Regions from separate parts of the Vagococcus carniphilus genome, predicted to be linked through region 1. Evidence: riboswitches for the same ligand, from Rfam matches in the RefSeq annotation. Region 1 holds a riboswitch; each other region holds the start of a gene.
The links. A riboswitch is a leader RNA that binds a small molecule or an ion and turns the genes downstream of it on or off. The one in region 1 is predicted to bind cobalamin.

Region 1 (11,167 bases):
CGAGTTGCTCACGGTGGAGAATTTTTTAAATCTTCCAGTCTGGTGCTTGAAAAAGAGATGGAGCAAATTAGTCAGTTAGCTAAATTAGCTCCGCTACATAATCCTGTAAATTTAGCAGGAATTCAAGCCTTTAAAAAAAGTTTGCCTAAATGTCCTCAAGTTGCTGTGTTTGATACATCTTTTCATCAAACGCTACCAGAATCACAATACATTTATCCAATACCAATGAAGTATTATCATGAAAATAAAATAAGAAGGTACGGTTTTCATGGAACAAGTCATCAGTATGTGGCTCAAAAAGCTGCTGAAATAATGAATAAAGAGTTATCTGACTTGAATCTTATTACGTGTCATTTAGGAAATGGAGCAAGTGTTTGTGGTGTAAAAGAGGGGAAATCATATGTGACATCAATGGGATTTACGCCACTAGCAGGATTAATGATGGGAACAAGATCTGGTGATATAGATCCTTCGATTATTCCTTTTCTACAAAAAGAAAGAGGAATGAGTGCTGATGAGATAAGCAATCTGTTAAATAATCAATCGGGACTTTTAGGAATTTCAGAGTTAAGTAATGATTTTCGTGATGTGATTGAGGCTGCTGATAATGGAAATAAGCAAGCTGTTTTAGCATTAGATATCTTTATTAGTCGAGTGAAACAAACGATTGGTGCTTATGCAGCTGAGCTGGGTGGCATAGATGGACTCATCTTTACAGCAGGACTTGGAGAAAATTCAGCTAAAATTCGGGAAAAATGTTGTGAAGGTTTAGAGTTCTTAAAAGTGAATATCGAAAAAAATAAAAATGAAAGAAATGATGTAATCATTAGCACATTTAAAAGTGGAGTTGAGGTTTTGGTGATACCAACAAATGAAGAGTTAATGATTGCTAAAGAAACAGTTAGCTTAATTTAAACATAAAAAAATGAGGTCCCCTCAACAGGGAAGCCTCATTTTTTTACGGCATTCCGAGTAAAATTTAAATATCTGATAAAGACGATAAAAACAACAAGAACAGCAATAATAAGGGCTAGATAACTAACAATCATAGAAATACTAGCTAGGCTTGCCATTTTTGTAACAAAGATACCTGTCGATAATTTGATAGCAGTAACTGAAATAACAAGTGGGAAAGTTAGAGCTACTTGAGCAGGTGAAAAGTTCTTTTTAATAAGTGAAAACAAGTTAATTAAAACAATCACATATAAAAGTAAGGCTAAAATAGCTTGTAGAACAATTAATGTAAAACTTTTGTTTGTCGTAATTGCCAAATAACCGACCAAATTAAGAGAGGCAGGAGCCGCAAAAATACCAAATGTTGCTTGTAGTGGTTCTGGTAAAGGTATTGTTTTGATGCGTTTGACAATAATAGGTAGTAGAACAAAAAATGAAATATAACCGAATGCTAAAATAAGTTGAGCTACTCTAATCAGGATTGGCATGTTAAATACTGGAGCTGCAATTGCAGACGCTACAATACCCACATAAACGATAAACCAAGAAGGTAAGACTAAAGATAGATCACGTTTTGTAGCAAATTTTTTCGTAAAACTGATAATACACCAGCAATGACCAATAGTTGCTACTAGCCAAAGTATCAGAGCCGTATAATAATGAATGGGTAAAAATAGTTTAGACAAAAATGCAAGAGCCATAAAAAAGGTTGGAAATGTTGCTGCTATTGGAGCTTGATTTAATTGTTCTTTAAACATAGCAGGATTCAAGAAGAATTTAATGATAACTGAAACAAGAATTAAACAACTTACTATCATAAAACTATTCTTGATTAATCCGTACTCGGCAAATAAACCAGCTAATCCAGCAAAACTCAAACCAATTGCTGAAACTGGAATTGGAAGTTTCAATAGAAAATTTTTCATCTGCTAAGACTCCGACATAACGTTTGGTTCAATTTTAGGAGCTGTTTCAGGATCAATTTTACCTCTTTCAATCAATTCATTTACTACCCAAACTGCTACATTTCCTGTTATTTTAATACAGTGTTGTCTACGACCTTCCGATTGGAAATCGTCACCACGCCATTCACGTGTAATAACACGACAACAGCAAGAACGGTATTCTTCTTTGATGTAATCATGAAGTCCCTTTGAAATTTCAAACATTTCAGGATCCATTGGTTCACCGCGTTTTCTACCATAAACCATGCCTAATGCAATTTGACCACCAGAAACTGCTCCACATAAACATTGAGCTTTTCCCATACCGATAGGGAAACCAGAGGCAAGACGAACAACATCATCTTCGTAAGGTTTTCCTAAGACATCATTTAGTGTCTCTACAACTGCTTCTGAACAATAATAAGTACCTGAGCGGAAATATTCTTCTGCTACTGATCGAACCATTTCAAGATATTCTTCTTTTTCCATGTGTATCACTCCTATTCTTTATAACAAGCTCATAATATCACAAATAAGGGTTGAAGAGTTGTTTTCTGTTATTTTTAAGAAACAAATTAAAAAAAATCTGACACAAATGAGAAGACTCAAAGTGTCAGATAAGATAACTCTATTAAATGATTTTATAGCATATTTGAAGCTGTTCATCAATTGTTGTGACATGACAATCAACTTCAAAAACGTCTTTAATATTTGAAACGGTTAAGACTGTTTCAGGACAACCCTGTAAACAAATTTCTCCATTTTTCATCACATAAAGTAAGTCACAGTAATTAGCAGCTAAATTTAAATCATGAATAACTGAAATAATGGTTAAATCAAGATCTCTTACTAAACTTAAAAATTCCAGTTGGTTTTTAACATCTAAATGATTAGTTGGTTCGTCTAGAATTAAACACTCAGCTTTTTGAGCTAAAGCGCGAGCTAAAATAACTCGCTGTTTTTCTCCACCAGAAAGATGAGAGAAATAGTCATCTTTAAATTTAGTCATACCAACTTTTTCTAATGAGTCGAGGGCTGTTTCTAAATCCTCAACATTATTCACTTGCCACCATTCTTTATGAGGTTCTCTTCCCATCAAAACAATGTCTAAGACAGTAAAGTTGAAATTAACTTCATTAAGTTGGGCGACAACAGCATTTTCTTTAGCGATATCTTTTGTTTTCCATGATTTTAAATCTTTACCCAGAAAAACAATATGGCCAGAATAATCTTTTATCCCTTTGTAAAGTGTTTTGAGAAGGGTACTTTTGCCACTACCATTAGGCCCAATAATACCAATAAATTGATTCTTAGGAAGTGTTAAACTCAATTCTTTTAAAATATCTTTATTGCTTAATGAAACACTTAAGTGATCGATTTCATATTTCATCTTTACTGCCTCCTTTCGCCAGAGTTTTGAATGACTAAGTATAAGAAGAAGGGAGCACCGACGATGGAAACAATTACTCCAATTGGAATTTCAACACCTTTAATAATCATTCTTGATAATATGTCTGCCCATAAAAGGAATAAGCCACCAAAGAGAATCGTAATAGGAATCATTCGCTTGTGATTAACACCAACTAATAATCTAGCAATATGAGGGACGACTAAACCGACAAAACCGATGATTCCGCACGCATAGACAATAAAGCCAATTAAAATGGCAGCTAATATGATGTAAACGATTCGGTAGATATGATTTTCTTGCCCAAGAGTCACTGCTGCTTCATCTCCAACAAGCATTAAATTTAAAATACGTGATTGGAAACAAAAGAAGATACTAATAACAATGACAATAGGAGCTAATATCTTAACAATTTGCCAATTAGCCGCAGATAGGCTACCTAATAGCCAAAAATTTAGTGTCATCATACCGTTTCGATTGTTTGCTGCAAAAACAATAATACTTGAAATGGCAGAGCAAAGGGAACTTAAAGCAATCCCGACAAGTAAAAGTCTAGAAACATCAGCCCGACTAGAAGAGCTTCCAAAAAGTAAAACTAAGAAAGAAACTGATAAGGCACCAATAAAGGCTGATATACCCACATAGTTAGGTCCAAAAGAGATTCCAACGCCTAATAGAATGGCTAAAGTTGCACCAAGAGAAGCACCAGAAGAGATACCTAAAATGTATGGGTCTGCTAAAGGATTGTTAACGATAGCTTGCATCACAGCTCCAGATAAAGATAAAGCAATACCAGCAAAAACAGCTAATAAAATCCTAGGTAATCGAATGAGCCAAACAATATCAATCCAACCTTTTTCAAATCCTTCTAATAAAGCATTGTTTCCAGTTATTTTTGCAAACAAAATTTGATAAACATCTTTCATTGAAATATCAGCTGATCCTAAGGTGATAGAATAAATGATAGAAACAATTAAAAGTAAAACCATTCCTAGTAGAATCATATTAAATTTCCAATTTGAACGTTGAATTTGTTCCATTTATTCTTCACCTCTTAATATTATTTATGTAAATCTGGATAAAGTCCTTCAGAAATAGCTTGGATACCATCTAATGTTCTAATACCTGTTGAGTAAACGTTACTTAGAACCATTGGGTAAACACGTTCATTTTTAACAGCATCTAAATTTTTAAGTGCATCATTTTCAGTAATTGATGTTAAAGCTTGTTTTTCTTCAATTGATTCACCGTAGTAAACACTGAAGATAACGTCTGGATTTAATTTAACTAATTCTTCTTTTGTAATATTGCCATTTTTGTCTGCTACTAATTCAGCGCCAACTTGTTGAGCCATATCGCCACCAATACTATCAGCACCATAAATACGGTATTGACCGTCTTTATTAACTTCGAAAATAACAGCAGTCACTTTTTCTTTACCTTCAGCAAATTTAATCGCTTTGTCAATTTCTGATTTCATGTCATCGACCATTTTTTGAGCTTTATCTTCAACATCGAAAATTTTACCAATGTTTAAAATATCTTCATATTCATTTTCTAAAGTGTTAGGAGTTTTAACACCACTATTTTGAGACATGTAAGTATTAGTATCACGATCCATCCAGAAATCAATATCACCTAGAGTATCTGGACCAAAATAAGAATACCAACTAAAAATAAAATCAGGATTCAAGCTTAATACTTCTTCTTTACTAGGTGCTTTATCATAATATTTAACTTTTTTGAAAGCATCTTTGAATTCTGGTTTAACATCTGTATCTAATTGAGACGCAGCAACCATTTTATCTTCTAAACCTAAAGCTAACATAATTTCGATTGGGCTTTGATATACAGCAACAACTTTTTCAGGAACTTTTTTAAAAGTTTGTTCTACTGGTTTTTTTTCGTAGTTGTAAGTCGTAATAACAGTTGATTCACTGTTACCTTTTGATGATTCTTTCGTTGATTCAGTTTTTGAATCATTTGCTCCACACCCAGTAAAGATAAGTGCAGTTACTGCTAACATGCCTAATAATTTCTTTTTCATTATAAATCTCCTTTGTTTTTTAAAATAATAATTTCTTTTTTTACTAATGGATTTGAAGTCGCTAATGGATAACCGCCGTCTGTCCAATTTTGCAGAGGATGATCTGTTTTAATTTTTCCTTCCTTTGGAAAAGTTAAGGCATCTTTAAACTCCAATGATTTTGGTAGATGGCTAAGCATTGATTCAAGAGAAACGGTTGGAAGTGTTCGACTTACCATACTTCTTTCTTTTGAAACACCATCACGGAATAACTCAAATACATGATGATAGGTAAAATATTGTTGTGAAACTGAAATAGTACTTTCTAAGATGATTTCTCTTCTTAAATCAAGATCTTTTTTTCTCAATGTTTGATGCGATTTAGTTGCTGTCATTGTTTCAATCCATAAGAATCCATTTGGTGTCAAAAGAGATGAAAGCATGGCTAGACATTCGATTTCATTTCTTTGATAAATTAATTCTTGATAGGTTGAATCGGTTAGTAAGATGACATCAAATTTTTTCTCTAGTGATAAAGAAAAAATGTCTCCTTCTATTAGTTCGAAGGCAGATGTTTCACACCATTTTTGTTTTTGTAGTAGTGAAACAAAATCACTACTTCTTTCAACACTAGTTACTTGAAAACCTTGGGATACTAAAGGATAAGCGGCTCTTCCTAAGCCAGAACCAATCTCAAGAATGCTAGGTGAATCTATTCCTGATTGCTTTAAATAAGATAAAAAGAAATCAATGTGCCATTTACCTGAAAAGGCAAAATAATAATTTGCTTCTAAGTTTCTATATTCAGGAAACATCACATGGTATCGGCTCAAATCTCTCATTTGACAACGGTTACACAAAGAGTCACACAATTCATTAAGAGGTGTCTCAGGAGGTACACCGTTTTTACAATCGCCTTCTTTTTCATCATAAATAAAGTGACAAGTATCACAAAAATATTTACGCATCTACTGTAAACTCCTTTCTTTCGTAATTGGTTTTTAGATAGATTCAGACAAAAAAAAGACATTCTAGTTATTAGAATGCCTTGTGAAAAGAAACCAGTATATACGGATCTTTAAACAAGACAATTCCCCAATCGAATTATCTGAAGGTTATGTAAAAAAGGTATTCTGACTCAACTTCATTCTACTTTCTCGCCTTCTCTTTCGATGGCTCTTGAGATTTCGTCCGTTATACAGAAGAAAGGGGCTGTCGAGGGTTCTCACCTCATTCCCATTTTTCACATATACTATCACGTGATTATAGTAACAAAATCAGAATAACTCTGCAAGAGTTAATTGAGAATTGTTATTACACTGCCATAAATAGTTGAAAAAGACCTTATTTATATAATAAAAAAGATAACAAACTTTTTTTTTTTAGATTAAACTTAGTGAATATTTAATAATTCTTGAATTTTAAGTAATTTATGCTATGATTTAGTTAATAATTTATCAAGGAGGAATAGACATGCCTGGAAGAATTCGAATTGCGTTTTCAAGACTAACAAATCAATCAAATAATGTAAAAGTCTAGCAATGTGGCATTTTTTAAGGATACATGTTTATTTTTATCTATCTAAAATGTGAAGAGGCACGCTACGGCTGTCTCTTTTTTGTGTTCTTTTTTACTGCGTTAGACTCGAATGGAGAACGTAATAATGAAAGAATTAGTATTAACAATTGAAGATTTAAATGTAGTTTATGGTACGAAAACCGTACTAGAAATTGAAAAACTGATGGTTTATCAACATGAAAGAATAGGTATTATCGGAAATAATGGTGAAGGGAAATCTACTTTATTAAAAGCTATTGAGGGAAGATTGCCTGAAGGAAAAGGTAGTGTTAACTCTCAAATTGAATTTTCTTATTTTGATCAGTTAAATCACACAGAAAAGCCAATGAATGGTGAAGTGAATGAAGAGATATTAAGTCGATTTTCTGTGCCAGATTATTCTATTGAAAAAATGAGCGGAGGAGAAAAAGCCAAATATAATCTAGCTTATATCTTATCCGAATATAAAGAAGGCTTGATTTTAGATGAACCTACGACTCACTTAGATCAAAGAAGTATTTCCTATTTAATAGAAGAATTACGATTTTTTTATGGAACACTATTATTTGTCAGTCATGATCGCTATTTTTTAAATGAATTAGCGACTAAGATTTGGGAAATATCGGATGGTAAAGTAAAAGAATATAGCGGAAACTTTGAAGACTATCGTCGTCAAAAAGATTTAGAAGTGATGGAAAAGAAAAAGACTTATGAAAATTACGAAAATCAGAAGAAAAGTTTAGAAAAATCTATCGAAAAAAGCAAACAGCAAGTTGATAAACTGACTCAAAATAGGAAGAAAAATACAAAGAAACAGATTAAACCAAGTCGATTGTCCTCATCGAAACAAAAAGATACGGTTCAAAAAAGTATTCAAAAAAATGTGAAAACATTAGAAAAAAGATTATCTGGTTTAGAAGTGGTGACAAGTGAGGGAAATGAAAAGCATATTAGTTTTCCAAAAACTAAATTTGAGATGCTTCATAATGATTTTCCAATCAAAGGTGATAAAGTAACTCTAGTAAATGAGAATAAAGTATTAGTTGAAGATGTAGATTTTCAATTTGAAAAGGGTAAAAAAATTGCTATTGTTGGGGAGAACGGATCAGGAAAAACAACTTTTCTTGACGCGATTTTAGAAGCAAAAGAAGGAATATCCGTTTCATCTAAAGCGTTCATTTCAGTCTATGAGCAACTAGCTTATCAATTGAATCATAATGAATCAGTCATTACTTACTTGATGAATCAAACAGATTATAAAGAAGCAGTTGTTCGAAGTATTCTACACAAAATTGGGTTTACTCAAAATGAATTGACTAAACGCTACAATGTTTTAAGTGGAGGAGAACGGACGAGAGTTTCTCTAGCTTTGACAATGCTTAGGCCTTCTAATATTTTAATTTTAGATGAACCAACCAATTTTGTAGACTTAAGAACAATAGAAGCTTTAGAAAGTTTGATCCAAAGTTATCCAGGAACAGTACTCTTCACCTCTCACGATAAGACCTTTATTCAAAATACGGCAGAGGTTGTCTATGAAATTTCAAATAAAAAAATAGTTAGAATCAATAATTAAAAGCTACTAAATAGTACAGAGGCTGACAAGCACGTCAGCCTCATTTTTGTGTCATCTATTTATTTTGAATAGATTCATAGACATCAACAATTTTAGCAAGGCCTGTTTCAATTTGTTCCGTATTGACGTTAAATAATTCAAGTCCATAGACGTTTTGTTTATTTGACGTATTATTTAAAAAATGACGGTTCATATCATCCAATTTTATTTGTTGGTTTATTAACTCTTTTTCAAAAGAAGAAGGACTAATAATAGAAGGTAATGTTAAAAATGCTTTGCTAGATTTAAAATTATCTGTATTAAAAAGTTTTAGATCTCGATAATTTTGTGATGCTTGAATGAATGCTTGATTTCTCTTTTCTTGTAAAAGTTGTGTTTGTTTGATGTGTTGATCAAATAAGCCCGACTTTATATAAAGATTTAAAGCTGCTTGAGAAAACATAGCACTGTCTATTTCAAGGAGCGCTCTGTATTGTTGAAAAGAAGAAACCAATTGACTTGGTAAAAGGCAAGCACCAATTCTTAATCCTGGAAACATAATTTTAGAAAAACTCTTTAAATAAATAACATGCTCTGACGTATCATAAAAATGAAGAGGTTGATTAGTAGAGTCTGTTACGTAATCAGCTAAATAATCATCTTCAATGATATAAACATCATATTTTTGAGCAAGTTGAACTAATTTCTTCTTTTCACTCTCAGAATAAGATAAACCAAGAGGACTAGATAATCGAGTGGTTGTATAAAAAAACTTAATAGAATGTTCCTTAAAGTAAAATTCTAATTTTTCCCAATCTATTCCTTGAGCATTTCGGTCAATTGTTAAAAAAGGTAAATTTTCAAGTTTTAGCAAATCTAGCATTAAATGATAAGTTGGCATCTCAATAAGTATTTGATTTTTCTTATTTGGAAAAGTTAAACGACTTAAGATAAAAAGGGCTTGTTGGATCCCAGTTGTAATAAATAAATTTTCTTTTTTAACATAGAGTTGCTGTGTTGAAAACCAAGATTGTAACGTTTGGATTAATTCTGGTAAACCTTGGGATTTTCCATATCTAAAGAATTCTTCTTTATAATTTTCTGTTGCTTTTTTTAGGCACCATTGAAATTCACTATAAGGGAAAGTGATACAATTCGCTTTTGAGGATGTAAAATCAATGACACCATTTTTAGAGATTTCAGGAATTGTATGGGTTTTTTGAAGAACGTAATAGCCGCTTCTATCTTTAGAATAGAGTAAGTTTTCTTCTATTAGAAGATGTAAAGCTTTCTTTATTGTTTCTAGGCTACATTGATGAGTACTAGCTAAATTTCTTAAAGAAGGAATTTTTTCTCCTTCCTGATAATGATCATTTTGAATATCGCATTTTATTTTAGAATAAACAGTCATATATTTTATGTTAAACCTCTCCTAACTGTACCGGTACAGATTGTATACGAAGTCATTGTATCTATTTAAAGAAGAAACTACAATCAATATAGAAAGGAAGATTAAAAAAATGAAAGAACAAATTAAGGCTCACGTAGCTATTTTGATACAAGTTAGTATTATTGGGTTATCCTATCTTTTTGTGAAGGAGGGCTTAGGGTACGCAGATCCAATGACTCAACTATCTCATCGATTTATTATTGCAAGTATTGGTATTTGGATATTAAGACTAATTTTGCCTCATAATAAGTTGTTAACGAAGGAAGTAATAAAAGATTTACTTCCTTTAGGAATATTTTATCCGGTTCTCTTTTTTTCATTACAAACATTGTCTCTATCTTATATAACAACACTTGAAGCGGGAATTATTAGTGCGACAATACCTATAATCATTATGATTCTGGCTATTGTGATGTTAAAGGAGAAACCAAATGCTAAACAAAAGTTAGTTGTTATCCTATCTTTTGGTGCAGTTATTTATATTAATTTAAAGGGACAAGGAACGGCTGTAGAGTTTAGTTTATTTGGAACTAGTTTAATGTTTTTATCTGCATTATCATCTGGACTATATACTATTACAGCTAAGAAAGTATCTGTAAAATATGAAACAATTGATATGACAACTTTCATGTTAACTTTTGGAATGATTGTCTTTACCACTATTTCTTTTTTACAACATATTTTAGGTTTTACCAAAACGAGTTATTTTGAACCCTTAGTGCATAGTCCATACATGATTGCTGTGTTGTACTTAGGATTACTATCTTCTTTAGGAAGTGCTTTTTTATCCAACTATGCAATTCATCATGTTAATGCATCAACTATTGGCTTATTCTCTAATTTATCTCCTGTCATTACCATTCTTGCAGGAATTCTTATCTTAGGTGAGCCTATTTATTCGATAGCGTAAAATATTTTGTGTAAATAGAAATTTTAGGTAGATAAAAAGAAAGTCCATTCTGTAAAATTAAAGTTACCACAACCGAAATTTTATAGGAGGACTTTCTCATGACTAATTTTACTACAGAAATTATGGAAACACTAATCAATAAAGGTGATTTGGATGACTTATTCCGTCGTCATCTAGAATTAGCTATCAATACACTGCTACAAGCTGAATTAACGGCTTTTCTTGATTATGAGAAATATGATCGCACTGGTTTTAATTCAGGTAATTCCCGAAATGGGAATTATTCTCGTTCATTTAAAACAGAGTATGGAGAATTAAATTTGGCAATTCCTAGAGATAGAAATGGAGAGTTTTCTCAACAAA
Region 2 (11,167 bases), 880 kb from region 1:
CCGTGAACATATCGAAAAAACAGTTACTTTAGCTGCTATGGAACCAGATGCAGAAAAACGCAAAGCAATGTTAAACTTTGTTGTCTGTGGTTCTGGATTCACAGGAATCGAAATGGTCGGAGAATTAATCGACTGGAAAGCAATTATTGCTAAGAAAAACAAACTTGATCCAAGCGAAATTAACTTAATGGTCGTTGAAGCAGCTCCTACAATCTTAAACATGTTAGATCGTAATGACGCTGGTAAAGCTGAAAAATATTTAAATAAAAAAGGTGTTAAAATCTTAAAAGATACACCAATCGTTGAAGTAGCTGATGATCACATTGTTCTTAAATCTGGTGAAACAATTCCAACTCATACTTTAATCTGGACTGCTGGTGTTAAAGCTAACAGTGACGCTGAAGAATTTGAAATGGAATCAGCTCGTGCTGCTCGTTTAGTAGCTAACGAATTCATGCAAGCTAAAGGTTATGAAGATAAAGGAATCTACGTAATCGGAGATTTAGTTTACTTTGAAGAAAAAGAAAACATGCCAACACCTCAAATTGTTCAGGCCGCTGAACAAACTGGTCATTGTGCAGCAAAAAATATTTTAGCAGAAATCAATGGAACTGAAAAAGAAGCTTACAAAGGTAAATATGACGGTTTCATGGTTTCAATTGGTTCTAAATACGCTGTAGCTTGTGTCTTTGATAAGATTCACATGAGTGGATTCTTCGCAATGTTAATGAAACATATCATTAACTTACGTTACTTCTTTGATATTCGCTCAGGTTACTATATGTTCCAATACATTATGCACGAATTCTTCAGAATTGGTGATCAACGAAATGTCATGCGTGGACATACATCTCGTAATAGTAACGTTTTATGGTCTGTTCCTCTACGTGTTTTCTATGGTTCAGTTTGGTTAGTTGAATCAATGAAAAAAATAGTTGGTAATGGTAAAGTTTTACAACCAGGTACTTGGTTTGGTGAAGGTTCATGGTTTACAGATAACGTTGTCTTCCCATTCCCTTGGTTGCAACAAGCAGCTGATGCAACAAGTGGTGCAAGTGAAGCAGCTGAAGCGACAACTGCAGCAAGTGGTGCAGCCGACGCAGCAGCTGGAGCCGTTGCTGATCCTACATTTGGTTTAAGCTATGCTTACGGTGAAGAACCTATGACAGTCTTTAAATCTATGCCTAAATGGTTCTCTTCTCTTATGGAATTTATTATGCCTAACCAAGACGTTGCTTTATTCATGCAAAAATTCATGACAATTGTTGAAGTTTTAATTGCCTTAGCGATTATTGCTGGTTTATTTACATGGTTAGCTAATGCAGCTACTATTGTTTTAGTTGTTATGTTCTGTCTATCAGGTATGTTCTACTGGGTTAACATTTGGTTCTTATTTGTAGCCTTTGCACTGATGAATGGTTCAGGACGCGCCTTTGGTTTAGATAAATGGGTGATTCCTTGGATTCAGAAAACTGCTGGCAAGTGGTGGTATGGTGATGTTAAATCACGATACGGTGAGAGTGCTTAACTAATAAACTAAAAGTTCTAGAAGAAACCTCTTCTAGAACTTTCTTTTATATTGCTTTCCTTTTTAATTGATAGTATTCTCACTATATGATAGGAGATTTCAATGAATAAAAATAAAAAATTAATCTATATAGCCTTACTTGTCGCCCAAGGAGTTATTATTGGATTACTCGAAAATATGATTCCATTTCCATTTGCTTTTGCTCCTGGTGCTAAACTTGGATTAGCTAATTTGATTACCATCATCGCCATTTTTACGATGCCTGTAAAGGACAGTTTTCTCTTAGTTATTCTTAGATTATTTCTAACAACTCTACTAGGTGGAACTGTTTCGACTTTACTTTATAGTGCAGCCGGTGCTATTCTTAGCTACCTTGGGATGCTTTTATTGAAACAACTTGGACCAAATAAAATTAGTACCATTGGTATTAGTGCTTTTGGTGGCTTTTTACATAATGTCGGCCAATTAGTCGTCGCCAGTTGGATTGCAAGGTCGTGGAATGTTATGCTCTATTTACCTGTCCTCTCCTGGATTGGTATTCTAGCAGGAATCGCTATTGGCATTGCAGCTAATTATGTCATGGAACATGTCAAAACAATTCAAGAATTCAAATTAGATTACGAATAATCAATAGCCCTTTTAAAGGAGGTTACCCATGCAAATTCATTCCATGTGGGATGATTATCCTACATTAAAAAAAGATTTAGCTAAAACCTTAGATTTAATGTCTTCCTCAATTGATTTACCTAATAAAGAAATTGAGCAAACTATTATTGAGTTGTTTCACTCTGGTGGAAAACTTCTAAGACCAGCCTATCTTCTTTTATTCTCAGCTTTTGGAAAAAATACAGATAAAAAGAAAAGCATTGCTCTTGCAGCTGCTATGGAAACACTTCATACAGCAACTCTTATTCACGATGATATCATTGATGAAGCTGAGGTAAGACGTGGTGTCACTACTCTTCAAACTAAATTCGATAAAGATGTCGCTGTTTATTCTGGTGATTATTTATTCATTGTTTGTTTTAAATTATTAGCTAAATACACAGACTCTTTAAGAAGTATCAAACTAAACACAGCTAGTATGGAAAAAGTTCTTCTTGGAGAACTGGGACAAATGAATACTCGTTATCGTATCGATATTACAGTTGATGAGTATATTCAAAATATATCTGGAAAAACAGCTGAACTATTTGCTTTAAGTTGTTTTCTAGGCTGCTATGAAAATGGTGGTTCAACTAAATTAGCTTCTAATTGCCGTGAAATCGGTAAATCAATTGGATTAGCTTTTCAAATTGTTGATGATATTTTAGATTACTCTCAAACAGAAGAAACAATTGGTAAACCTGTTTTAGAAGATGTCAAACAAGGTGTTTATAGCCTACCTCTCATTTGTGCTTTAGAAGAAAACAAAGCTTTCTTTGAACCGATTTTAATAAAAAAAGATCAAATGACAGATGAAGATACTCGAGTTATTCATGAAGGTGTTATTACTTATGGTGGTGTAGAAAAAGCCTATCAATTAGCTGATCACTATACACAAACAGCTTTAGATTTAATTCAACAGCTACCGAATAATAAAGCTAATACGAAACAAACAATTTTTGATATTACTAAACAAATTTTAACTCGTGAAAATTAAAAAGTTTTTAGAATGCCTATTCGGGTTCTAAAAACTTTTTTTATTATAAAAATGAAGTTAACCAATTATTACCACTAATTCCTGTTAAAGACATTGGTTTTTCTGACACGCTGCCACTAACAACTCCATCATTTAATGGAATAAACGAAGCTTTTGGAAAATAAAATTGACAGCCTTTTTGATAGGCGGAGTCCCCTATAATAATATCATACGATCGTTTTTCTGCTGCAAGTTCCTCAATTGTTGAGAAACCAACTGCTTTATCTTGGTAAAAGTATGCTAAATTTTCAGTTGGCAAGTAAGTTCTACTAGTAACTGATTGACACTCAAATTCTAATTGAAGCATCTTCTCTAGTCCTTCATTAATAGATGGGCGACCTAGTAAAAGAACGTGTTTATTTTGTAAGGTTCTTTCGATATCCCGTACTTCTTCATCCCTATCGATTAATTGAATATCACAAAACGGAGTCAATTGTTCGATACATCTCTCAAATCCTAACCTACCAATTGGTAAATCAACTATATAAGGCATTTGATAATTTTTTTGTAACCACTTAGCTAAGTCCAATCCTTCTTCACTCACTACCCAATTAACTTGTCCTGCTAGTATGCTAGAGAAAGCATCTCTAAGGTTCCCCTCAATAACATTTAATTCATAGTTATTCCATGCTAACTTTTCTTTTAACTCATCAATATTAATAATATTTCCTAAAGTTAGTTTCGTAAAACCAATTAAATTAATCTGATTTTTAGGTGTTCTTTCTTTTGTTTCATTTTCCAAGAAGTAATTACCAGCATCCATTAGTCCTTTTGAAATACCAATAGCAGCCTCTTCAAATCCTTCTGTTATAAATGGAAGGACAGAAATATCTTCCATCTTAAGCGATTCTGACAACTCTTCATAATCACCATGAACAAAATGATTTAAAGGAGAGCCCATCAAACAAACATCCTCTTTACCATCATGATGCTCACAAATAAAACTAAGAATGTCTGATGTCCCACCAAGGGATAAGTCAATGTCTGAAAAATGCGTATAATAAAAATTAGATTGTTTAGCAAGTAAAGAATTGTCAGCAAAAGAATCCGTACAACTACCAGGTGTGTAGAGAACTCGTAAACAATTCCAATCCTCAATTAAAGAAGCAACTCCAGCAATATCACTCGCTAAAACAGGTAATTTAAAAATTTCTTTCTCAGATTCAACATGTTTTCTTGGCTTTTTGTCCGCCAATATATTGGCTATCTCTTTTATCTCTTCTTTACTATTATGCTGACATTTAGCTATTGGTCCTCGCCAAATTTGAAAAAAAGGAAGCGAATAAGTTGCTTCCAACTCAAGCACCATCGAATCATAGTCTGTTTGAATAATATAATCCGAACAACCTGCAAATAAAACAATTCCTTTAATATCTGGTAGTAGCACTGCCTGCTCTACAGTTTTTTCTAACTTACTGTAAATATCTCCCGTTAAATAATCTGTCTGATCTAACTGGCATAAAAAGACGTGATCCAAAATATCTAGCTCACCTTCTTGAAAATAAAAAGTACGCAAGCAAGAAGCTGGACCAATACAGATAATAGAAACATCTTCCAATTCTAATAAACAATCAGTCACACTTTTAGTTTCTTTTCGACAACTAACTGGCATTTTTTTTTGCTTTAACTCAACCATGTATTAGGCCCTCTTCTTCTACTAATGTTTCTCGCCATTCATACAACTCATCTTCATCAAAGGGTGTGATCATTAAATCTTTTACAGGTTGTTTAATAGCCTCACAAATTGTTTCAAATTCTTTTGTTGCAAGTGATTCTGGGTATTCTTCGACAACTGTTTTTTGTTGATAATCTGCTCGTTTTAAAAAGTTTGAATCATGAATAACTCCTGTACATTTTGCATGAACTTTTCCTAAATAATTAGAAACGATTTTTTCATCCATCTCATCTTGATAACGATTTAAGATAATACCACCCATCGTCTCACCCGTTTTATCAAAATGAATCAAACTTTTCATAATATTATTGGCTGCATAAAGAGACATAAAATCTGATGAAGAAACTATGTAAATTTCTTCTGCATAGGCTTTTCTCATTGGTAATGAAAAACCACCACAAACAACATCACCTAAGACGTCATAAACAATGAAATCCCATTCTTCTTCAAAAACACCTAAACGTGTCAACTCTTTCATCATAGTTGTAATGCCAATCCCTGCACAGCCAACTCCAGCAGTTGGGCCTCCTGCTTCCACACATTGCGTTCCATAAACACCATCAAAGACTAAATCTTCTCTTTTAATCTCTCTACCTTTTGCTTTAATTTGTTGTAAAATAGTAGGTATTCTTTTTCCTACCAAAGTTCTTACTGAATCAGCTTTTGGATCACATCCAATATGTAAAACTCGGTATCCCTGTTTAGCTAATGTTGCTGAAACATTACTTGCTACAGTTGATTTACCAATACCACCTTTACCATAAAATGCAATTTTTTTAGTCATTATTCTTACCTCCCATATACACACAAATTTGATGATTTAACTCTGGTACTTCTTTAAGACTTAAATCACATTGGTACAATTCATTTAACATTTTTTCATTAATAACATCTTTAGCTTCTCCAAATGTAAAACGGCCGGATGCCTCCAAAATACCTGTTTTATCATCTAAAATTAAAGCATGATCTGGATTATGCGTTGTCATAATGACTGCATAACCTTGTTTTTTTAATTCTTTTATTTTTTCTACTGTTTTATATTGATTGCCAACATCTAAGTGGGCCGTTGGTTCATCTAATAGAATAATTGAAGGGGTTTGAATAAGTGTTCTTATAATCGCTACTCGTTGCCTTTGTCCACCACTTAAATCAGCATAAGAATGATTGGCAAATTGACTTAATCCAAATTCTTCTAACAACTGATCTACTTTTTCATAATCTTCTTTTCTTGGTTGACTAAACATCCCTAAATAAGGGGCTTTTCCCATTACAACATAGTCTCTCACTGAATAAGAAAAAACAGATAATAATTGCTGTTGAACATATCCCATCTCTTGAGCGACCTCTTTTGGATTCATTCGATGAATTTCTGCGTCATTAATTTTTACCGTTCCACTAACAGGAGTTAACAGATTGACTAGGCAATTTAACAACGTCGATTTACCTGCTCCATTTGGTCCTAAAATGACTAAACTTTCACCACTATGAAGGTCAAAATTAACATTAGAAAAGGTAGGAGCTGATTTAGGATAGGCAAAAGATAAATTCTTTACTTCTAATTTCACACTAATCGCGTCCTTTGCTTTAATAATAATAAGACATAGAATGGAGCTCCTATTAATCCTGTCAAAATACTTAATGGTAATTCTGCAGAAGTTAAAACTCTTGCTAAAGTATCAACTACAATCATAAAGATGGCACCAAGTAAACAAGCTACTGGGAGTAATCTACGATTATCATCTCCTATAATCATTCGTCCTAAATGAGGTATAACTAACCCTACCCAACCAACTGTTCCACTAATTGAGACAGAAGACGCTGTTAAAAGTGTTGCCCCTAGAATAGCCAATGTTCTTACGCGAGTCACATTGATTCCAAGTGTTTTTGCCTCTATAACTCCTAATGACAAAATATTAATTTGCCAACTAAGAGCTAATAACAAAACAGTTGCAAATAAAATCACAGGAAAAATCCTAACTAAGTCTGTCATTGAAACTTTTGCAATACTTCCCATTTGCCAATAAGTGATTTCTGCTAGCTCCGTTTCAGCATCAGCCATGTATTTAATCATTCCTAAAATTGCTGTCATTAATCCACCTACAATAACACCTGATAAAACTAAAATAATCATCGTATTATTACGAACAAGTTTAGGAATAAACATTGCTAACCAAACAGCAACTAATCCACCTAAAAAGGCAGTTAATTGAACAAGTTGGCTACCAACACCTAGTAGAATACCTGCTGCTGCTCCAACACATGCTCCCGCTGAAACACCTAGCATATCAGGAGATACCAAAGGATTTCTAAAAATCCCTTGGTAAACTGCTCCTGACAAAGCTAAACTACTACCTATTAAAATAGCAGCTAAAATTCTTGGCAGCCTTAAAGTAAAAATAACACTTTCTTCCATTCCTGAAAGACTCTGATCCAGCATTTTTCCTTTAATTAAGAAAACCCGTATAACATCTTGTGGACTAATCCAATAGCGTCCAATGCATAAAGCAAGCAAAGCTGTAACACCCAGTAATAAAGTCATGACTAAAATCAACCATTTCACATTCCATTTGTTTATGTTGTTCATGTCTTCTTACCTCTTATTTACTTTCTTTATTCGCCTCACGATTTGTTATAAAATCCATATCATCAGCTGATAAATTGTAATCAAAGAAATCTTTGTAGAATATTTTAACTTCTTTTTCAAAGTCCGCATCAGAGAAAATTTCTGGTTGAATTTTAGATGCCATGTAACGAACCATTAATGGTGTTTCAACTCCAGCAACATCCCAACGATAGATTCCTTTTGGTGTTTTATAAACTTGTTTTTTCTGAACTGCTGAAATTTTACTCCAGTCCTTACCTTCCATCTTATTATCATATAAATCACTTGGTTTAGATTCATCAAAATTAGTTAAGAAAATAATATCAGGATTCCATTTATAAATTTGTTCCATATTTAATTCCACATTACCTTTTCCAACTAAATCATGAGCCACATTTTCGCCACCTGCTAATTCAATGACTGTATCATTAACATACACACTAAAAGATTGTAATTGTAAGGTCTCGCCTCTCATAAATAAAACTTTAACTTTATCAGCCTCTTTAACTTTATCTTCTTTAGATAATAAATATTCATGTGCTTCATCATAGTTTTTATTAATTTCATCTGAACGTTTTTCTTTTCCTAGTAACTGACCAACAGTTGAAAACCCTGCTTTTAAATTATCAATCGTATCACTGTTAATCATAACTGGAGCAATTCCCAATTTTTCAAGTTGCTCTCTTTCTTTTGTTTGACTATCCCATAAAAGAGCTACATCCGGTTTAACATTAGCTATTTCTTCCATATTGATACCGCCATTATTATCAATGTAAGACGTATCTATTTCTCCCATCTTAGGTTCCATCTTAGGTAAAATCGAAATATCATAAGCTTGTTTTGTTCCTTCTCTTGCACCCATAATATGATCTGCAGACCCATCAACAGCATAAACAATAGCTGACCATGGAAGAGGTGTAATGGCCATTCCATTTATTTTTTTAGGAACCTCAACCTTGTTTCCAGCAATATCTTCTACTATATGAGTCTCTTCTTTCTTCGTTTCCTTAGTCTTAGTACTATCTTGAGTTGAACCACAACCACCTAATAATAGCGCAGTACTTAATGCCATTCCCATGAATAATTTTGTTTTACTTGTCATTAAAAAAACTCCTTTATCTTTTTTTATAAACAAAAAAACCAAGGAAACCTAATAAACAGTTTCCTTGGTTTTTCTTTACATGAATTAATTAATTAATACACCATAAAAAAACCACCTAATGAATCCGTTAGGTAAGCCTATAAAAAAAGGTTGATGTATCCTGACTCAAGTTCATCGTAAATAATCTTACTTCCCAGTTTTATCCAGTGTATTAAACGATTACGTACTCCCTCTTACAGTGGCGGTCACCGTGTTGGTTTTTAACCAACTTCCAATCAACCAATCTTTCAATAGCCTCATTGTAGCACCGATGAGAACCGCTTTCATTAGAGATTGATTAGTATTTCACTTCACATTATCTTTGATCAACACTTCTCTTAATCATCTTGTTATCTTATCTAATGATCAAATTTTAATCAGATAGTTACACCTTGCATTCATGCTCTAAGCCCGATATAATCGGATAGACACACAAATTTGTGCAAAATAAAAAAAGTGAGGGATTACATGATTACTGTATCAAACGTTAGTCTGCAATTTCCAGATAAAAAATTATTCGAAGATGTAGATATTAAATTCACACCAGGAAATTGTTATGGGTTGATTGGCGCAAACGGAGCTGGAAAATCAACTTTCTTAAAAATCTTATCAGGAGAATTAGACCCTTCAACAGGAAGCGTCACACTAGGTCCAGATGAACGTTTAGCAACTTTAAAACAAAATCATTTTGACTATGAAGAATACACTGTTTTAAACACTGTTATTATGGGACATAAACGCCTTTATGAAGTGATGCAAGAAAAAGATGCTATTTATATGAAAGCTGATTTTTCAGATGAAGATGGCATTAAAGCAGCTGAACTTGAAGGTGAATTTGCTGAATTAAATGGATGGGAAGCAGAACCTGAAGCTTCAAGCCTTTTACAAGGATTAAACATTCCAGAAAGTCTACATGATTTAAAAATGTCAGAACTAACAGCTGGACAAAAAGTAAAAGTTTTACTAGCGCAAGCTCTTTTTGGTCAACCTGATGTCTTATTACTAGATGAGCCGACTAACGGATTAGATCGTGACTCTATTGCCTGGTTAGAAGAGTTCTTAATCAACTCAGAAAATACGATTATTACTGTATCCCATGACCGTCACTTTTTAAATAAAGTATGTACTCACATGGCAGACTTAGACTTTGGAAAGATTAAATTATTCGTAGGTAACTATGATTTCTGGTTAGAATCAAGCCAATTAGCAGCTAGACTTCAATCAGATCAAAATGCTAAAAAAGAAGAAAAAGTAAAAGAATTACAAGAATTTATTGCTAGATTTAGTGCGAATGCTTCTAAATCTAAACAAGCAACATCACGTAAAAAAATGTTAGATAAAATTGAATTAGATGATATTCAACCTTCATCAAGACGTTACCCATTCGTTGGCTTTAAAGCTGAACGTGAAATCGGAAACGACTTATTACAAGTAGAAAATATTTCTAAAACAATTGATGGTAAGAAAATATTAGACAATGTTTCCTTTACACTAAGAAAAGATGATAAAGCAGCCTTTATTGCAAAAGATGACATCACAACAACTGTTCTTTTCAAAATCATTATGGGTGACATGGAACCTGATTCAGGAACTGTTCGTTGGGGTGTGACAACAAGCCAAGCTTACCTACCAAAAGATACTTCTGATGAGTTTGATACAGATCAATCAATTGTTGATTGGTTACGTCAATATGCATCAAAAGAAGAATCTGATAATACTTTCTTACGTAGTTTCTTAGGACGTATGTTATTCTCTGGAGAAGATGTGCTGAAATCAGTTAACGTTCTTTCAGGGGGAGAAAAAGTTCGTTGTATGCTATCTAAATTAATGCTTTCAAAAGCTAACGTCTTAGTTTTAGATGATCCTACAAATCACTTGGACTTAGAATCAATCACTGCATTAAACGATGGCTTAATTGCTTTTAACGGCTCTATTTTATTTGCTTCTCATGACCACCAATTTATTCAAACAACAGCAAATAGAATCATTGCTGTATCTGATAATGGTGTTGTTGACCGTGCGGAGACAACTTATGATGAATTTTTAGAAAATGAAACAGTCAAAGAACAATTAGCAAAAATCTTTTAATATAATAAAAAGCTGACTCACTTTACTTGAGTCAGCTTTTTTTATTTGTATATTGCCCAATAACGAATGGCTTCTTGCTTTAAAAACTCTTCTTTAAATTCTTTAACTGTATGACTTTTTTTCTTCGTATCACTTGGATTATTTAACCAAAACGTATTTGTTTCCTCGTTGTACCCAGATAATACCATAATATGACCTATCTCAGTAAAATAGCCTGGTTTTACAGAAATAATAACAGGATGACCTTTCATTAAATGAGCTTTTACAAGCTCCATGTTATCTTCTAAATCAGCAAACAGATAATTATGCTCTTCTGCATACATACCGAAGATACTCCATGATGTTCCTTGATCTTTAGAAAAGAATCGATTGCCTGACCATTTTAAAATATCTAAAGGTGTTTCTTCTTTTTTGTCTAAATAAGAGGAAACCATTGCTAACGAGGCTATTGC
Region 3 (11,167 bases), 1.4 Mb from region 1:
TCGCTGAAATTATTAAAAATATCATTGATAAGAAAAAATCAGGTATCGATTTAAAAGAATCTGAGTAATTTTTAAAAAATAGGAGGAAATATTCATGATTAATGATGCATTAGGAGCTAATGTACTTAGCGTTAAAATTATTTCCAACGTTGATGCTGGAATGGCTAAAGCGTTAAACTTAGATCCAACAAAGCACCGCAGTTTAGGTTTAGTAACTGGGGATTGCGATGATGTTACTTATGTTGCTTTAGATGAAGCAACTAAAAAAGCTGTTGTTGATGTTGTTTATGCTCGTAGTCTTTACGCTGGTGCTGGAAGTGCTAGTACAAAATTAGCTGGTGAAGTTATCGGTATTATTGCTGGACCAAACCCTGCTGAAGTTAAAAGCGGCTTAGACGTAATCGTTTATGAAATTGAAAACAGCCCAGGATTTATCAGTGCTAATGAAGATGATAGCATTCCTTACTATGCACATTTAGTGTCTAGAACAGGTACTCATTTATCAAAAGAAGCTGGTATTAAAGAAGGCGAATCATTAGCTTACTTAATCGCACCACCGATTGAAGCAATGTATGCACTTGATGCAGCAATTAAAGCAGCTGATGTTGAAGTTGCAGCCTTTTATGGTCCTCCATCAGAAACAAACTTTGCTGGTGGGTTATTAACAGGTAGTCAATCAGCTTGTCAAGCAGCATGTGATGCATTTGCTCAAGCTGTTCAATCAGTGGCGGCTAATCCAAAATCATATTAGTCATTAATTAATATTTAAAAGGAGGTAGCCGAATTGAAAATTGAAGCACTAGGTTTAGTCGAAATCAAAGGTTTTTTAGGGGCAGTAGCTGCTGCTGATGCCGCTTTAAAAACTGCTGATGTCGTTCTTTTAAATGCTGAAGTTATTAAAGGTGGTCAAACAACTATTCAATTAACTGGAGATGTTGCTGCAGTTAAAGTAGCTGTTGACTCAGCTACAGCTGTTGCTGAAAATCTTAATTGTTTACTTTCTAGTCACGTTATTCCTCGTATGGCTGAAGATACAGCTAAAATGGTTATGGAAAGCGTAAAGAAAAAACAAGCGTCAAAACCGAATAAAGTTGAAGAAATTAAGCCAGAACCAGTAAAAGAAGAAGTAACTGAAGTTAAAGAAGTAAAACCTGAACCAGCTAAAACTGAGAAGAAAAACTCAGACGTTAAAAAAGAAAAAAATACGAAAAAAAAACCGAAAACAAATAAAAAATAGGAGGGAATAAATTTTGGTAAACGTAGTAGATAAAGATCTAGTATCGATTCAAGAGGTACGTAATTTATTAAATGATGCAACTGAAGCTCAAAAAGAATTAGCAACTTTTTCTCAAGAAAAAATTGACAATATCTGTAAAGCAATGATGGCTGCAGCATACGATAACAGAATTAAATTAGCAAAAATGGCAAATGAAGAAACAGGATTCGGAATTTGGCAAGATAAAGTAGTCAAAAATTCATTCGCTTCTAAAGCTGTTTGGGATAGTATTAAAGATATGAAAACTGTAGGTGTTGTAAAAGACGATACAGTAAACAAAGTAACAGACATCGCTGTACCAGTTGGTGTAGTTGCAGGGATTATTCCTTCAACAAACCCAACTTCAACAGTTATCTATAAAGCTTTAATTTCAATCAAAGCTGGTAACAGTATTGTATTTTCTCCACATCCAACTGCTTTAAAATGTATTAAAGAAACAGTTGATATTATTAGAAATGCTGCAGTTAGAGAAGGTTGTCCTGCTGGCGCAATTAGCGTTATGACAAAACCAACTATGCAAGGAACTGCTGAATTAATGAAACATGATATGACTAAATTAATTTTAGCTACTGGTGGATCTGCAATGGTTAAATCTGCTTATTCTTCTGGTACACCTGCAATTGGTGTAGGTCCTGGTAACGGTCCAGCATTTATCGAAAAAACAGCAAACATTTCAAAAGCTGTTAAACATATTATGGATTCAAAAACATTTGATAACGGAACAATCTGTGCTTCAGAACAATCTGTAGTAGTTGAAGAAGCAAGTAGACAAGCTGTTGTTGAAGAATTCAAAAAACAAAATGCTTACTTCTTAACAAAAGATGAAGCTCAAATTTTAGAAAAATTCATCATGCGTGCTAATGGAACAATGAACCCACAAATTGTTGGTAAATCAATTGAAGCAATTAGCAAATTAACAGGATTAACATTCCCACAAGGCACTCGCGTATTAATCGCTGAAGAAGAACGTGTTGGAATGAAAGTTCCTTATTCTAGAGAAAAATTAGCACCAATCTTAGCTTTCTATACAACAAAAACTTGGCAAGAAGCTTGCGAGTTATGTATTGAAATCTTGACAAATGAAGGTGCAGGACACACAATGGTAATTCATACAGAAGATGAAAACATTGTAAGAGAATTTGGTTTAAGAAAACCTGTTTCTCGTCTATTAGTTAACACTCCTGGTACTTTAGGTGGTATCGGTGCTTCAACTAACATTAACCCAGCCTTAACATTAGGTTGTGGAGCTGTTGGTGGAAGTTCAACATCTGATAACATCAGCCCAGAAAACTTATTCAACGTTCGTCGTGTTGCTTACGGTATGCGTGAGTTAGACGAATTACGTGGTGAAGATATTAACTTAGTTGAAAATTCTTCAACAGCTTGTTCAGTATCAACACCAACAGCAACATCAGCTTCTAAAGACGACTTAATCAATAAAATTGTTGAAGCCGTATTAGAAAAACTTTAAACTTGGTTTTAATTATATTAAAATAAATTATACATAAAATATTAGGAGGAACATTATTATGAACGCAAATGCATTAGGAATGATCGAAACAAAAGGTTTAGTAGGAGCTATCGAAGCAGCAGACGCTATGGTTAAAGCTGCTAACGTTACTTTAATTGGTAAAGAACAAGTAGGTGGCGGATTAGTAACAGTTATGGTTCGTGGTGATGTTGGTGCGGTTAAAGCTGCAACAGACGCTGGAGCAGCAGCTGCTGAACGTGTTGGAGAATTATTATCAGTTCACGTAATTCCTCGTCCTCATTCAGAAGTTGACGAAATCTTACCAAAAATTGGTTAATTAACAAACTAGTTTAAAAATAAAGAGTGTGAAAGGGTATATGTCTGTATGAATATACCCTTTTATCAAAGAAAAGGGTGTGTTATCGTGGCCGTTTTAACTGAAAGTGATGTTCGACGATTACTAAAAAAAGAGCATCTAACGGAAATGATAATAGCTAAAGGAACTATTGTAACGCCCTCTGCAAAAGGTTTTTTAACTGATCGAGGCATTAACGTTATCATCGAAGGTTCCCCTAAGCTACATCAAGAAGATACAACAACTAGCGAAGATGAATTACCAGTTGATGAGGTAACTAAAGTGACTGAAAAAGATAGTCAACCGGTTGAAACTTATCCACTTAAAAAAATTCGTATTCAATGGTCTCTTTTTAAACTAGAAGTTATAAAAACACAAAAAGCGTTAGAAAAACTTGAAAAAGAAAACTTAAAAGATGATCTTCAAATTGTTTTGAAAACAATCGATGATGTGTTGGAAAGTTTATCCCAGGGTAATTGGGTGAATACAAGTTATCTATCTCACGTAACAGAAACTGAAGAAATAGAGATTAATTTTGAAATGGAAGAAAGTTATTTAGAATTATCTCGTTTATCTCTTTTATGTGAAGATGTTTGTTGTGAAACAGTTACTCGTTTTAGTAATGGTTTTGGTGTTAGTTTAAGAGAAGACTTAGTAGAGCTTGAAACCAAGCTTCCTTTATATATTCAATCACTAATGAATAAGTAGTATTTCATGATTAAATAAATAAGGGAGGGATTCAGAGTGGAAATAGCAACTGGAGATATAAACGATATTGTTAGAGAAGTAGTTAGAAGAGTTCAATCCCAACTTGGTGTTGAAGTTGAAGCTATTGAAAGACATGTTCATCTATCTCGACAAGATATCGATGCTCTATTTGGAAAAGGCTACCAATTAACAAAAGCTAAAGATTTATCACAACCAAGTCAATTTATATGTAAAGAACGAATTAATCTAGTTGGACCTAAAGGCACCTTAAAAAATGTGATAATACTTGGACCAGAACGTCAAGAAACTCAAGTTGAGGTATCTGGAACAGATGCTCTAACGTTAGGAATTAAAGTTCCTGTTCGACAGAGTGGTCATATTTCTGAGACACCAGGTATTTTGATAATGAATGGTGTAAAAAGCTTGAGAATTTCAAAAGGTTTAATCATAGCTAAACGTCATGTTCATCTAACTTTAGAAGATGCGGAACGTTTTTGTGTAACCCATGGAGAAATTGTTCAAGTAAAAATCAATGGTGAAAGACCTCTGATTTTTGATGATGTGGTTATTCGTATCCACTCTAATTTTGCAACATTTATGCATATTGATTACGATGAAGCAAATGCATGTGGTTACAGAAAAGGTATTAGAGGAACAATTATTAAAAAAACAGGTGATAACCATGGATAACATTGAAGAATTAGTAAAATTAGTTACTCAAAAGGTTTTAGAAAAACTTGGTGAAGTTCCTGAAATTTTTGATGATTTAGCCAAACAAATAAAAGTTTACGGTAAGAAAACAGAAGAACTAGCTCTCTTTTTGAAAGAATATGATTATGTAGAAGGAGCTTCAATCGAAGCGAGTTCAGGTGTTGTACTAACTGAATTAACTCTAGAGAGATTAATCGGGATCTCCAATATGTTACCTACTACAGATGAAGACCGTGAAATTTTAGATGCGTTATTAAATAAGAAACCAGTCTTTGTACTAAATGGAGCAAAAGAATACGCGACTCTTTTGCAGGATAGTCCCTACGGTATGAAAGCTCATGTCAAGTCGTGTGAAGAACAATGGGTAAGATTTGGTGCACAATTTATTACCATCGAAACTAAATCAACTAAAACTAAGACAACTTCCAAAGCTTGGACTATGGAGTACTTACAAAAAGAAGTTGCTAAAGGTGTGACCGTTTTTGAAGTTGAAAAAGGAACGATTATTACACCATTAGCTAAAGATTATATAAGAGAACAACAATTGCAGCTAAATTATGCGAGAAAAGAGGAGTAATTATGTTAATTGGAAAAGTGTCAGGAAGTCTTTGGGCAACCCGTAAAAATGAACATTTAAATGGTTTGAAGTTTCTTTTGGTAGATATTGAAGATGAAACCAATGAAGAAACTATTAAAACAATTGTTGCAGCAGATACTGAAGGTGCTGGTTTTGGTGACTTAGTATTGGTGACAACAGGTGGATCAGCCCGAATTGCACTTGAATCTCCTGGCACTCCAGTTGATGCTGCGATTGTTGGAATTATTGATTCTGTCGAAAGAAACAATCAATAATGAAAAACATTAAAAAGTTAGAGGGATATTAGGAGGTAGCAATTGATGAGTATTAATGAAATTATTATGTATATTATTGCGTTCTTCATGGTTGTCGGGGGAATTGACTACTGTTTAGGAAACAAGTTTAAAATTGGACACCAGTTTGAAGAAGGAATCATGGCAATGGGTTCTCTAGCTCTATCTATGGTCGGGATTATCACATTAGCACCGATTTTAGCTAAAGTATTACAACCAATTGTTGTACCACTTTATACAGCATTAGGTGCTGACCCTGCTATGTTTGCTACAACACTTTTAGCAAATGATATGGGTGGTTACACGTTAGCAATGGAAATGGCTCAAACACCAGAAGCTGGTCTTTTTGCCGGAACTATTTTAGGTGCTATGATGGGTGCTACTATTGTATTTACAATTCCAGTATCATTAGGAATTATTCAAAAAGAAGATCACAAATATTTAGCAACGGGTGTTTTATCAGGTATGGTTACAATTCCTGTTGGGGCATTTGTTAGTGGTCTTATTGCTGGTTTTGATGTGATGATGATTGTTAAAAACTTGATTCCAATCGTAATCGTTGCTGTATTAGTTATGGTGGGATTACTGCTAGCTCCAGAAAAAATGATTAAAGGTTTTACTTACTTTGGTAAAGGTATTGTCATTGTTGCTATTATTGGTTTAATTTTAGGTGCTTTACAACAATTAGTAGGTATCACAGTTATTGAAGGAATTGCACCAGTTTCTGAAGGTATTGAAGTTGTCGGTGGTATTGCTTTAACACTTGCTGGAGCATTTGTATTGGTTGAAGTTATTACAAGAGTCTTCAAAAAACCATTATTAGGCTTAGGTAAAGTATTAGGAATTAACGAGACAGCAGCTGCTGGTTTAATTGCTACTTTAGCAAACAATATTGCTATGTTCCAAACAATGAAAGACATGGATGCACGTGGAAAAATCATTAACGTGGCATTTGCTGTATCAGCATCATTCGTATTAGGAGACCACTTAGGATTTACAGCTGGAGTGGCTAAAGAAATGATCTTCCCAATGATTGTTGGTAAATTAGTTGGAGGTATTACAGCTATTTTTGTAGCAATCTTTATTTCAAATAAAACAACTAAAAAAGAAGAAGTTGTTGCTGAGGTGAGTAAATAATGGATGAAAATCAAAAAAATATTATTGAAGATGTAGTTCGTCAAGTATTAATGGAAAAAATGTCTTCATTATCACAATTTACTAAAAATGTTGACCCAAGTGGTGTTTTATCTGTAAAATTGCCATTACTTGAAGTAGATGAAAATGATCGTTTAGATACGGGTACACCATCTGATGTGGTTTACTGTAAAGATTTAGTTACTTTAGAAGAAAGTCCTCGTTTAGGTTGTGGCCTAATGGTAATGAAAGATACAACTTTTGATTGGACTTTAGAGTATGATGAAGTAGACTATATTATAGAAGGAACATTAACTGTTATTGTTGATGGCCGTAAAATATCTGCTGGACCTGGAGAAATTTTATTTATTCCAAAAAGCAGTAGTATCCAATTCTCAGTTGAAGGAGACGCTAGATTCGTCTACGTTACCTACCCAGCTGACTGGGCATCACAATAAGAAGATTTTAGGAGGATATTATGGTTGATTTAAAAGACGTAAACAAAACATTAAAAGCATTTAATGATATTGTAAATACTAAAAAGCATAACCCATTTGATAAGAAAGGATCTTTGAAAGTAGGAGTCGATTTAGGAACGTCTTCAATCGTTTTAGCTATCCTAGATGAAGAAAATAATCCAGTATATGGAAGTTTTGAATTTGCTGAGGTTGTTCGAGATGGACTTGTAGTCAATTATATTGAGGCAGTTCAGATTGTGACTCGATTAGTTCAAGAAGCTGAAGAGGTTTTAGGTGTTGAATTAACTGAGGCAGCAACAGCAGTACCACCAGGAACTCTGGGAAACGATTATAAAGTAGTCTCTAACGTTTTAGAATCAGCAGGATTAACAGTGACAACTGTTGTTGATGAGCCATCAGCAGCAGCTTGTCTGCTTAATCTTGATAAAGGCGCAGTTATTGATGTGGGAGGCGGCACAACGGGAATTAGTATTATTGAAAATTTCAAAGCTGTTGAGACCATGGATGAACCAACAGGAGGCACACATATGTCTCTTGTTCTTGCAGGATATCATAAGGTATCTGTTAAAGAAGCGGAACTGATTAAACGAGATCGTGAACAAGAAAAGACGACTTTCATGATTATTAAACCAGTTGTTGATAAGATGGCTGATATTACAAAACAATTCTTATCAGAATATCCAGTTGAACCTTTGTTTGTTGTAGGAGGAGCTAGTTATTTTGATGAATTTGCTGCGGTTTTTTCTAAGTATTTAGGAAAAGACGTTAAACGTCCGGATTATCCACAGTTTGTTACACCTATTGGTATTGCTATAGCAAGCAAACAATAAGATAAGAGAAAAAGGTGAGCATGGATGATTTCAGAAGTAAAAAAAATTCCTGCTTCTCGATTAGAAGAATGTTTGGCGATTTTTAAAGACGACGAATTGAACAAAGCTTATAATGGTCAAGTTCTTGATTGGGTAAAAACTGGTATTAGAAAGAATGAGCTTTGGGGAGCCATCTCACAATCCGGGGAAATTATTGCTGTTATGTGGATTGAAGAGAATGGATTCTTTCACGAATACCCTTATTTAGCCTTAATTGGTGTTAAAAAAGAATATCAAGGTCAAGGGCTAGGCTCCTTTTTACTAAGAGTTTATGAAGCAATTGGTCGAAGTTTAAACAAATCAAAAATCACTTTAATGGTTGGCGATTTTAATTATCGAGCAAAAGAGTTATATGAAAGTGTTGGGTATAAAGAGATTGGAAAAGTCGAGTCTGCCTATATGCCAACAATTGCTGAATATATTATGATGAAAAAAATAGATAATTAGGTTTTTTGATTGGAGTTTGATAATAATTGAGAAAAAATTTCACAAAGTTCTAATTTATTATTGAAAAACTTGCCTAATTGTTATACCATTGATAATGTAGAAATTATTAATGTTCACATTTTAATTATTAATTTTTCAGCATTGGGGAATGAGGTGAAAAACCTCGACAGACCCATTCTACTGTAAAGCGGACATACTTCTTGTTATACCACTGTTAAAACTGTAATTGTTTTGGGAAGGTAAGAAGATATGGGTGATGCTAAGTCAGGATATCCAAGCTGAAAAGAAAAAATGATTCTATCGGGAAATTGTTTTTTGTTATCAGCTAGTTTTATATTAAAACTTATTCTTGCTGGTTTAACCATACAAAAACACAAAACATCAATCGATTGAATGATGGTTTGTGTTTTTTTTAATTTATTAAAAAAGGAGTAAGAAAAATGACAACAAAAACAAGAAAATTAACAATCGTAGCACTAATGATCGCACTTAGTATTCTAGGAGGAAACATTAAGATACTTGGATCGATTGCCCTGGACTCATTTCCTGCATTTTTATCAACTATTATTTTAGGTCCTGCGATGGGGATGGTAGTAGCTTTCTTTGGACACATGTTTTCTGCACTTTTTGCTGGCTTTCCAAGCACACTACCTGTCCATTTGATTATAGCAACCTTAATGATGGTTTGTATGTTTGTATACGGTTACATAAGGAACAAATGGAGCGACAGACCGGTACTATCAAAAGTCGCTTCGATTATAGCGGCATATCTAATTAATGTTCCTTTAGATTTACTAATCCTTTACCCAATTTTGAAACAATTGGTTTTCGTTTTGTTTGTACCGTTGACTATAGCAACATTAGTTAACTTATTTTTAACAGAAATTGTTTATGCTGTTTTACCAGAAAAAATCAAAAATTTTTCTATTGTTCAAAACAGTGGTAAGGGGAATTAAGTTATGGCAGGACTTCATGGGGGAAACATTAAAGAAATAGCTGAAATCTATCATTTATCTGAAAAGTCAATTATTGATTTTAGCGCCAACATTAATCCGTTAGGGTTATCAGAGAACTTATTAAAAGTGTTGAAAGAAAATACAGATCAAATTCTACATTATCCAGATTTAAGATACACAGAATTAAAAAAAGAAATTGCTAACTATCATTCATTAACGCCAGAGAATATTTTTTTAGGAAATGGAGCAGCTGAAGTTATCTATTCTTTGGCTAATATTTTAAAAAGTCAGCAGCTTCTAGTGTTGGCTCCAACTTTTTCAGAATACGAAGATGCATTTGCTCACCAAAAAACAAATATTGTGTATTTTAAAACAAAAGACAATGATTTTAAAGTAAATACAACTGATTTAATGATAAAAATCCAAGAAGAAAAGGTAGATACACTTTGTATATGTAATCCTAATAATCCTACTGGTACGATAATTGAAAAAGAAGAAATGATCAAACTTGCAAAATTTTGTCAAAACAATCAGATTTATTTGATTATAGATGAAGCTTTTATGGATTTTGTGGATGAAAAAGAATCTCTAACAACTGAGTTGAGAGGAAATGAGTATTTAGTTATTTTACGCTCATTAACAAAAATATTTGCCATTCCAGGTCTTCGGTTAGGCTATCTATTAACGGATAATTCTCATATGATGGATGACTTAGAAAGTAATGCTATTCCTTGGCGAATTAATTGCTTTGCTGATATGGCTGGTAGAGAGTCACTTAAAGATAAACAATATTTAGCTGAAACATTGAGCTATGTAGAAAAGGAACGCTTGTTTTTAGAGTCTTCATTAACTAAATTTACCGAATTAAAACTAGTTAAAAGTTCAGCCAATTTTATCTTTTTTGAATATCTATCAACTGTGGATTTACAAAAAGCATTGATAGAAATGAATATTTTAATTCGAGATTGTTCTAATTATAAAGGGCTTGATGGTAACTATTACCGAATAGCTGTTAGAACGCGTGAGGAAAATGAAAAATTAGTAGAAGCTCTAGAGAGGTATTTTTATGGCAAAAGTCATAGTTAGTTGTCCTGGAACATGTGGTGAATTAATTCAAGGGTATGTTGAAGATGAGTTTCGTCTAGTTAGTTGTGGCATAAATATGTTTTCTGTAGCGACAATCACAAGTGATCAAGGAGCAGTTAATCAAGCAGGTGAGAAATCAAGAAAAGCACTTGAGGCAACACTAGCTGATTTAGAGATATCTAGTGAGGATGAAGTAAAACTAAGTATCTCTTCATCTTTATCTGTGTCAAAAGGCATGGCAAGTAGTACGGCAGATATGGCAGCTAGCATATATGCAGCAAGTTTATATTATAAAAAACCAATGACGTTAGAAAAAATAGCTGGAATATGCACGTCAATTGAAGCAACTGACAGTAGTTTTTTTAATTCTTTAACGATGTTTGACTCAAGAGGTGCCAACTTCATTGAACAAACAGGCTGGCAGCCAAACTTTTATGTTTTGATGTTAGAACCAAAAGAAGAATTGAATACAGAGGCTTTTCATACTAAAGCAAATGACGAGCTTTTAAAAAAACAAGCTAAATCTTTTAGTAGAGTTCATAACCTTTATAGAGTAGCAGTCAAAGAAAAAAGTCTAGAAAAATTAGGACAAGCCGCACTAAAAAGTGCCAAGTTAAATCAAGAAATTTTACCTAAACCTTTCTTTGAAACAATAGTTGAATTAAGTGGCACGTTCAACTCTTGTATTGGTGTAAATGTTGCTCATAGTGGAACAGTAATCGGTATTTTACTAAGAGATTTAACTGAGGTAGAAACAATTAAACGGGTATTGGAAGATAATCAAGTGACAACTTATTATCAAAAA

Region 2: linked by a shared signal. The riboswitch ahead of H9L18_RS00665 (ABC transporter substrate-binding protein) and the one ahead of H9L18_RS05095 (methyltransferase domain-containing protein) in region 1 are both predicted to bind cobalamin.
Region 3: linked by a shared signal. The riboswitch ahead of H9L18_RS11630 (ECF transporter S component) and the one ahead of H9L18_RS05095 (methyltransferase domain-containing protein) in region 1 are both predicted to bind cobalamin.

Annotation. Positions count from the first base shown of each region.
Region 1 is NZ_CP060720.1:1,012,667-1,023,833, forward strand. It holds gene H9L18_RS05065 (acetate/propionate family kinase) at 1-915, shown strand, start outside; gene H9L18_RS05070 (TDT family transporter) at 951-1,880, opposite strand; gene H9L18_RS05075 (C-GCAxxG-C-C family protein) at 1,884-2,387, opposite strand; gene H9L18_RS05080 (ABC transporter ATP-binding protein) at 2,530-3,288, opposite strand; gene H9L18_RS05085 (FecCD family ABC transporter permease) at 3,291-4,346, opposite strand; gene H9L18_RS05090 (ABC transporter substrate-binding protein) at 4,367-5,353, opposite strand; gene H9L18_RS05095 (methyltransferase domain-containing protein) at 5,353-6,300, opposite strand; cobalamin riboswitch at 6,439-6,613, opposite strand; gene abc-f (ribosomal protection-like ABC-F family protein) at 6,996-8,465, shown strand; gene H9L18_RS05105 (aminotransferase-like domain-containing protein) at 8,521-9,855, opposite strand; gene H9L18_RS05110 (DMT family transporter) at 9,965-10,804, shown strand; gene H9L18_RS05115 (IS256 family transposase) at 10,903-11,167, shown strand, end outside.
Region 2 is NZ_CP060720.1:131,068-142,234, forward strand. It holds gene H9L18_RS00630 (NAD(P)/FAD-dependent oxidoreductase) at 1-1,528, shown strand, start outside; gene H9L18_RS00635 (Gx transporter family protein) at 1,631-2,155, shown strand; gene H9L18_RS00640 (polyprenyl synthetase family protein) at 2,184-3,170, shown strand; gene H9L18_RS00645 (nitrogenase component 1) at 3,214-4,845, opposite strand; gene H9L18_RS00650 (nitrogenase iron protein NifH) at 4,838-5,668, opposite strand; gene H9L18_RS00655 (ABC transporter ATP-binding protein) at 5,661-6,449, opposite strand; gene H9L18_RS00660 (FecCD family ABC transporter permease) at 6,446-7,468, opposite strand; gene H9L18_RS00665 (ABC transporter substrate-binding protein) at 7,482-8,588, opposite strand; cobalamin riboswitch at 8,720-8,925, opposite strand; gene H9L18_RS00670 (ABC-F family ATP-binding cassette domain-containing protein) at 9,096-10,715, shown strand; gene H9L18_RS00675 (C39 family peptidase) at 10,757-11,167, opposite strand, start outside.
Region 3 is NZ_CP060720.1:2,392,347-2,403,513, reverse strand. It holds gene eutC (ethanolamine ammonia-lyase subunit EutC) at 1-68, shown strand, start outside; gene eutL (ethanolamine utilization microcompartment protein EutL) at 95-751, shown strand; gene H9L18_RS11685 (BMC domain-containing protein) at 785-1,237, shown strand; gene H9L18_RS11680 (acetaldehyde dehydrogenase (acetylating)) at 1,251-2,747, shown strand; gene eutM (ethanolamine utilization microcompartment protein EutM) at 2,806-3,084, shown strand; gene H9L18_RS11670 (hypothetical protein) at 3,172-3,810, shown strand; gene eutD (ethanolamine utilization phosphate acetyltransferase EutD) at 3,853-4,500, shown strand; gene H9L18_RS11660 (hypothetical protein) at 4,493-5,098, shown strand; gene H9L18_RS11655 (EutN/CcmL family microcompartment protein) at 5,101-5,373, shown strand; gene eutH (ethanolamine utilization protein EutH) at 5,419-6,528, shown strand; gene H9L18_RS11645 (cupin domain-containing protein) at 6,528-6,983, shown strand; gene eutJ (ethanolamine utilization protein EutJ) at 7,004-7,834, shown strand; gene H9L18_RS11635 (GNAT family N-acetyltransferase) at 7,859-8,320, shown strand; cobalamin riboswitch at 8,440-8,617, shown strand; gene H9L18_RS11630 (ECF transporter S component) at 8,761-9,276, shown strand; gene cobD (threonine-phosphate decarboxylase CobD) at 9,280-10,362, shown strand; gene H9L18_RS11620 (GHMP family kinase ATP-binding protein) at 10,343-11,167, shown strand, end outside.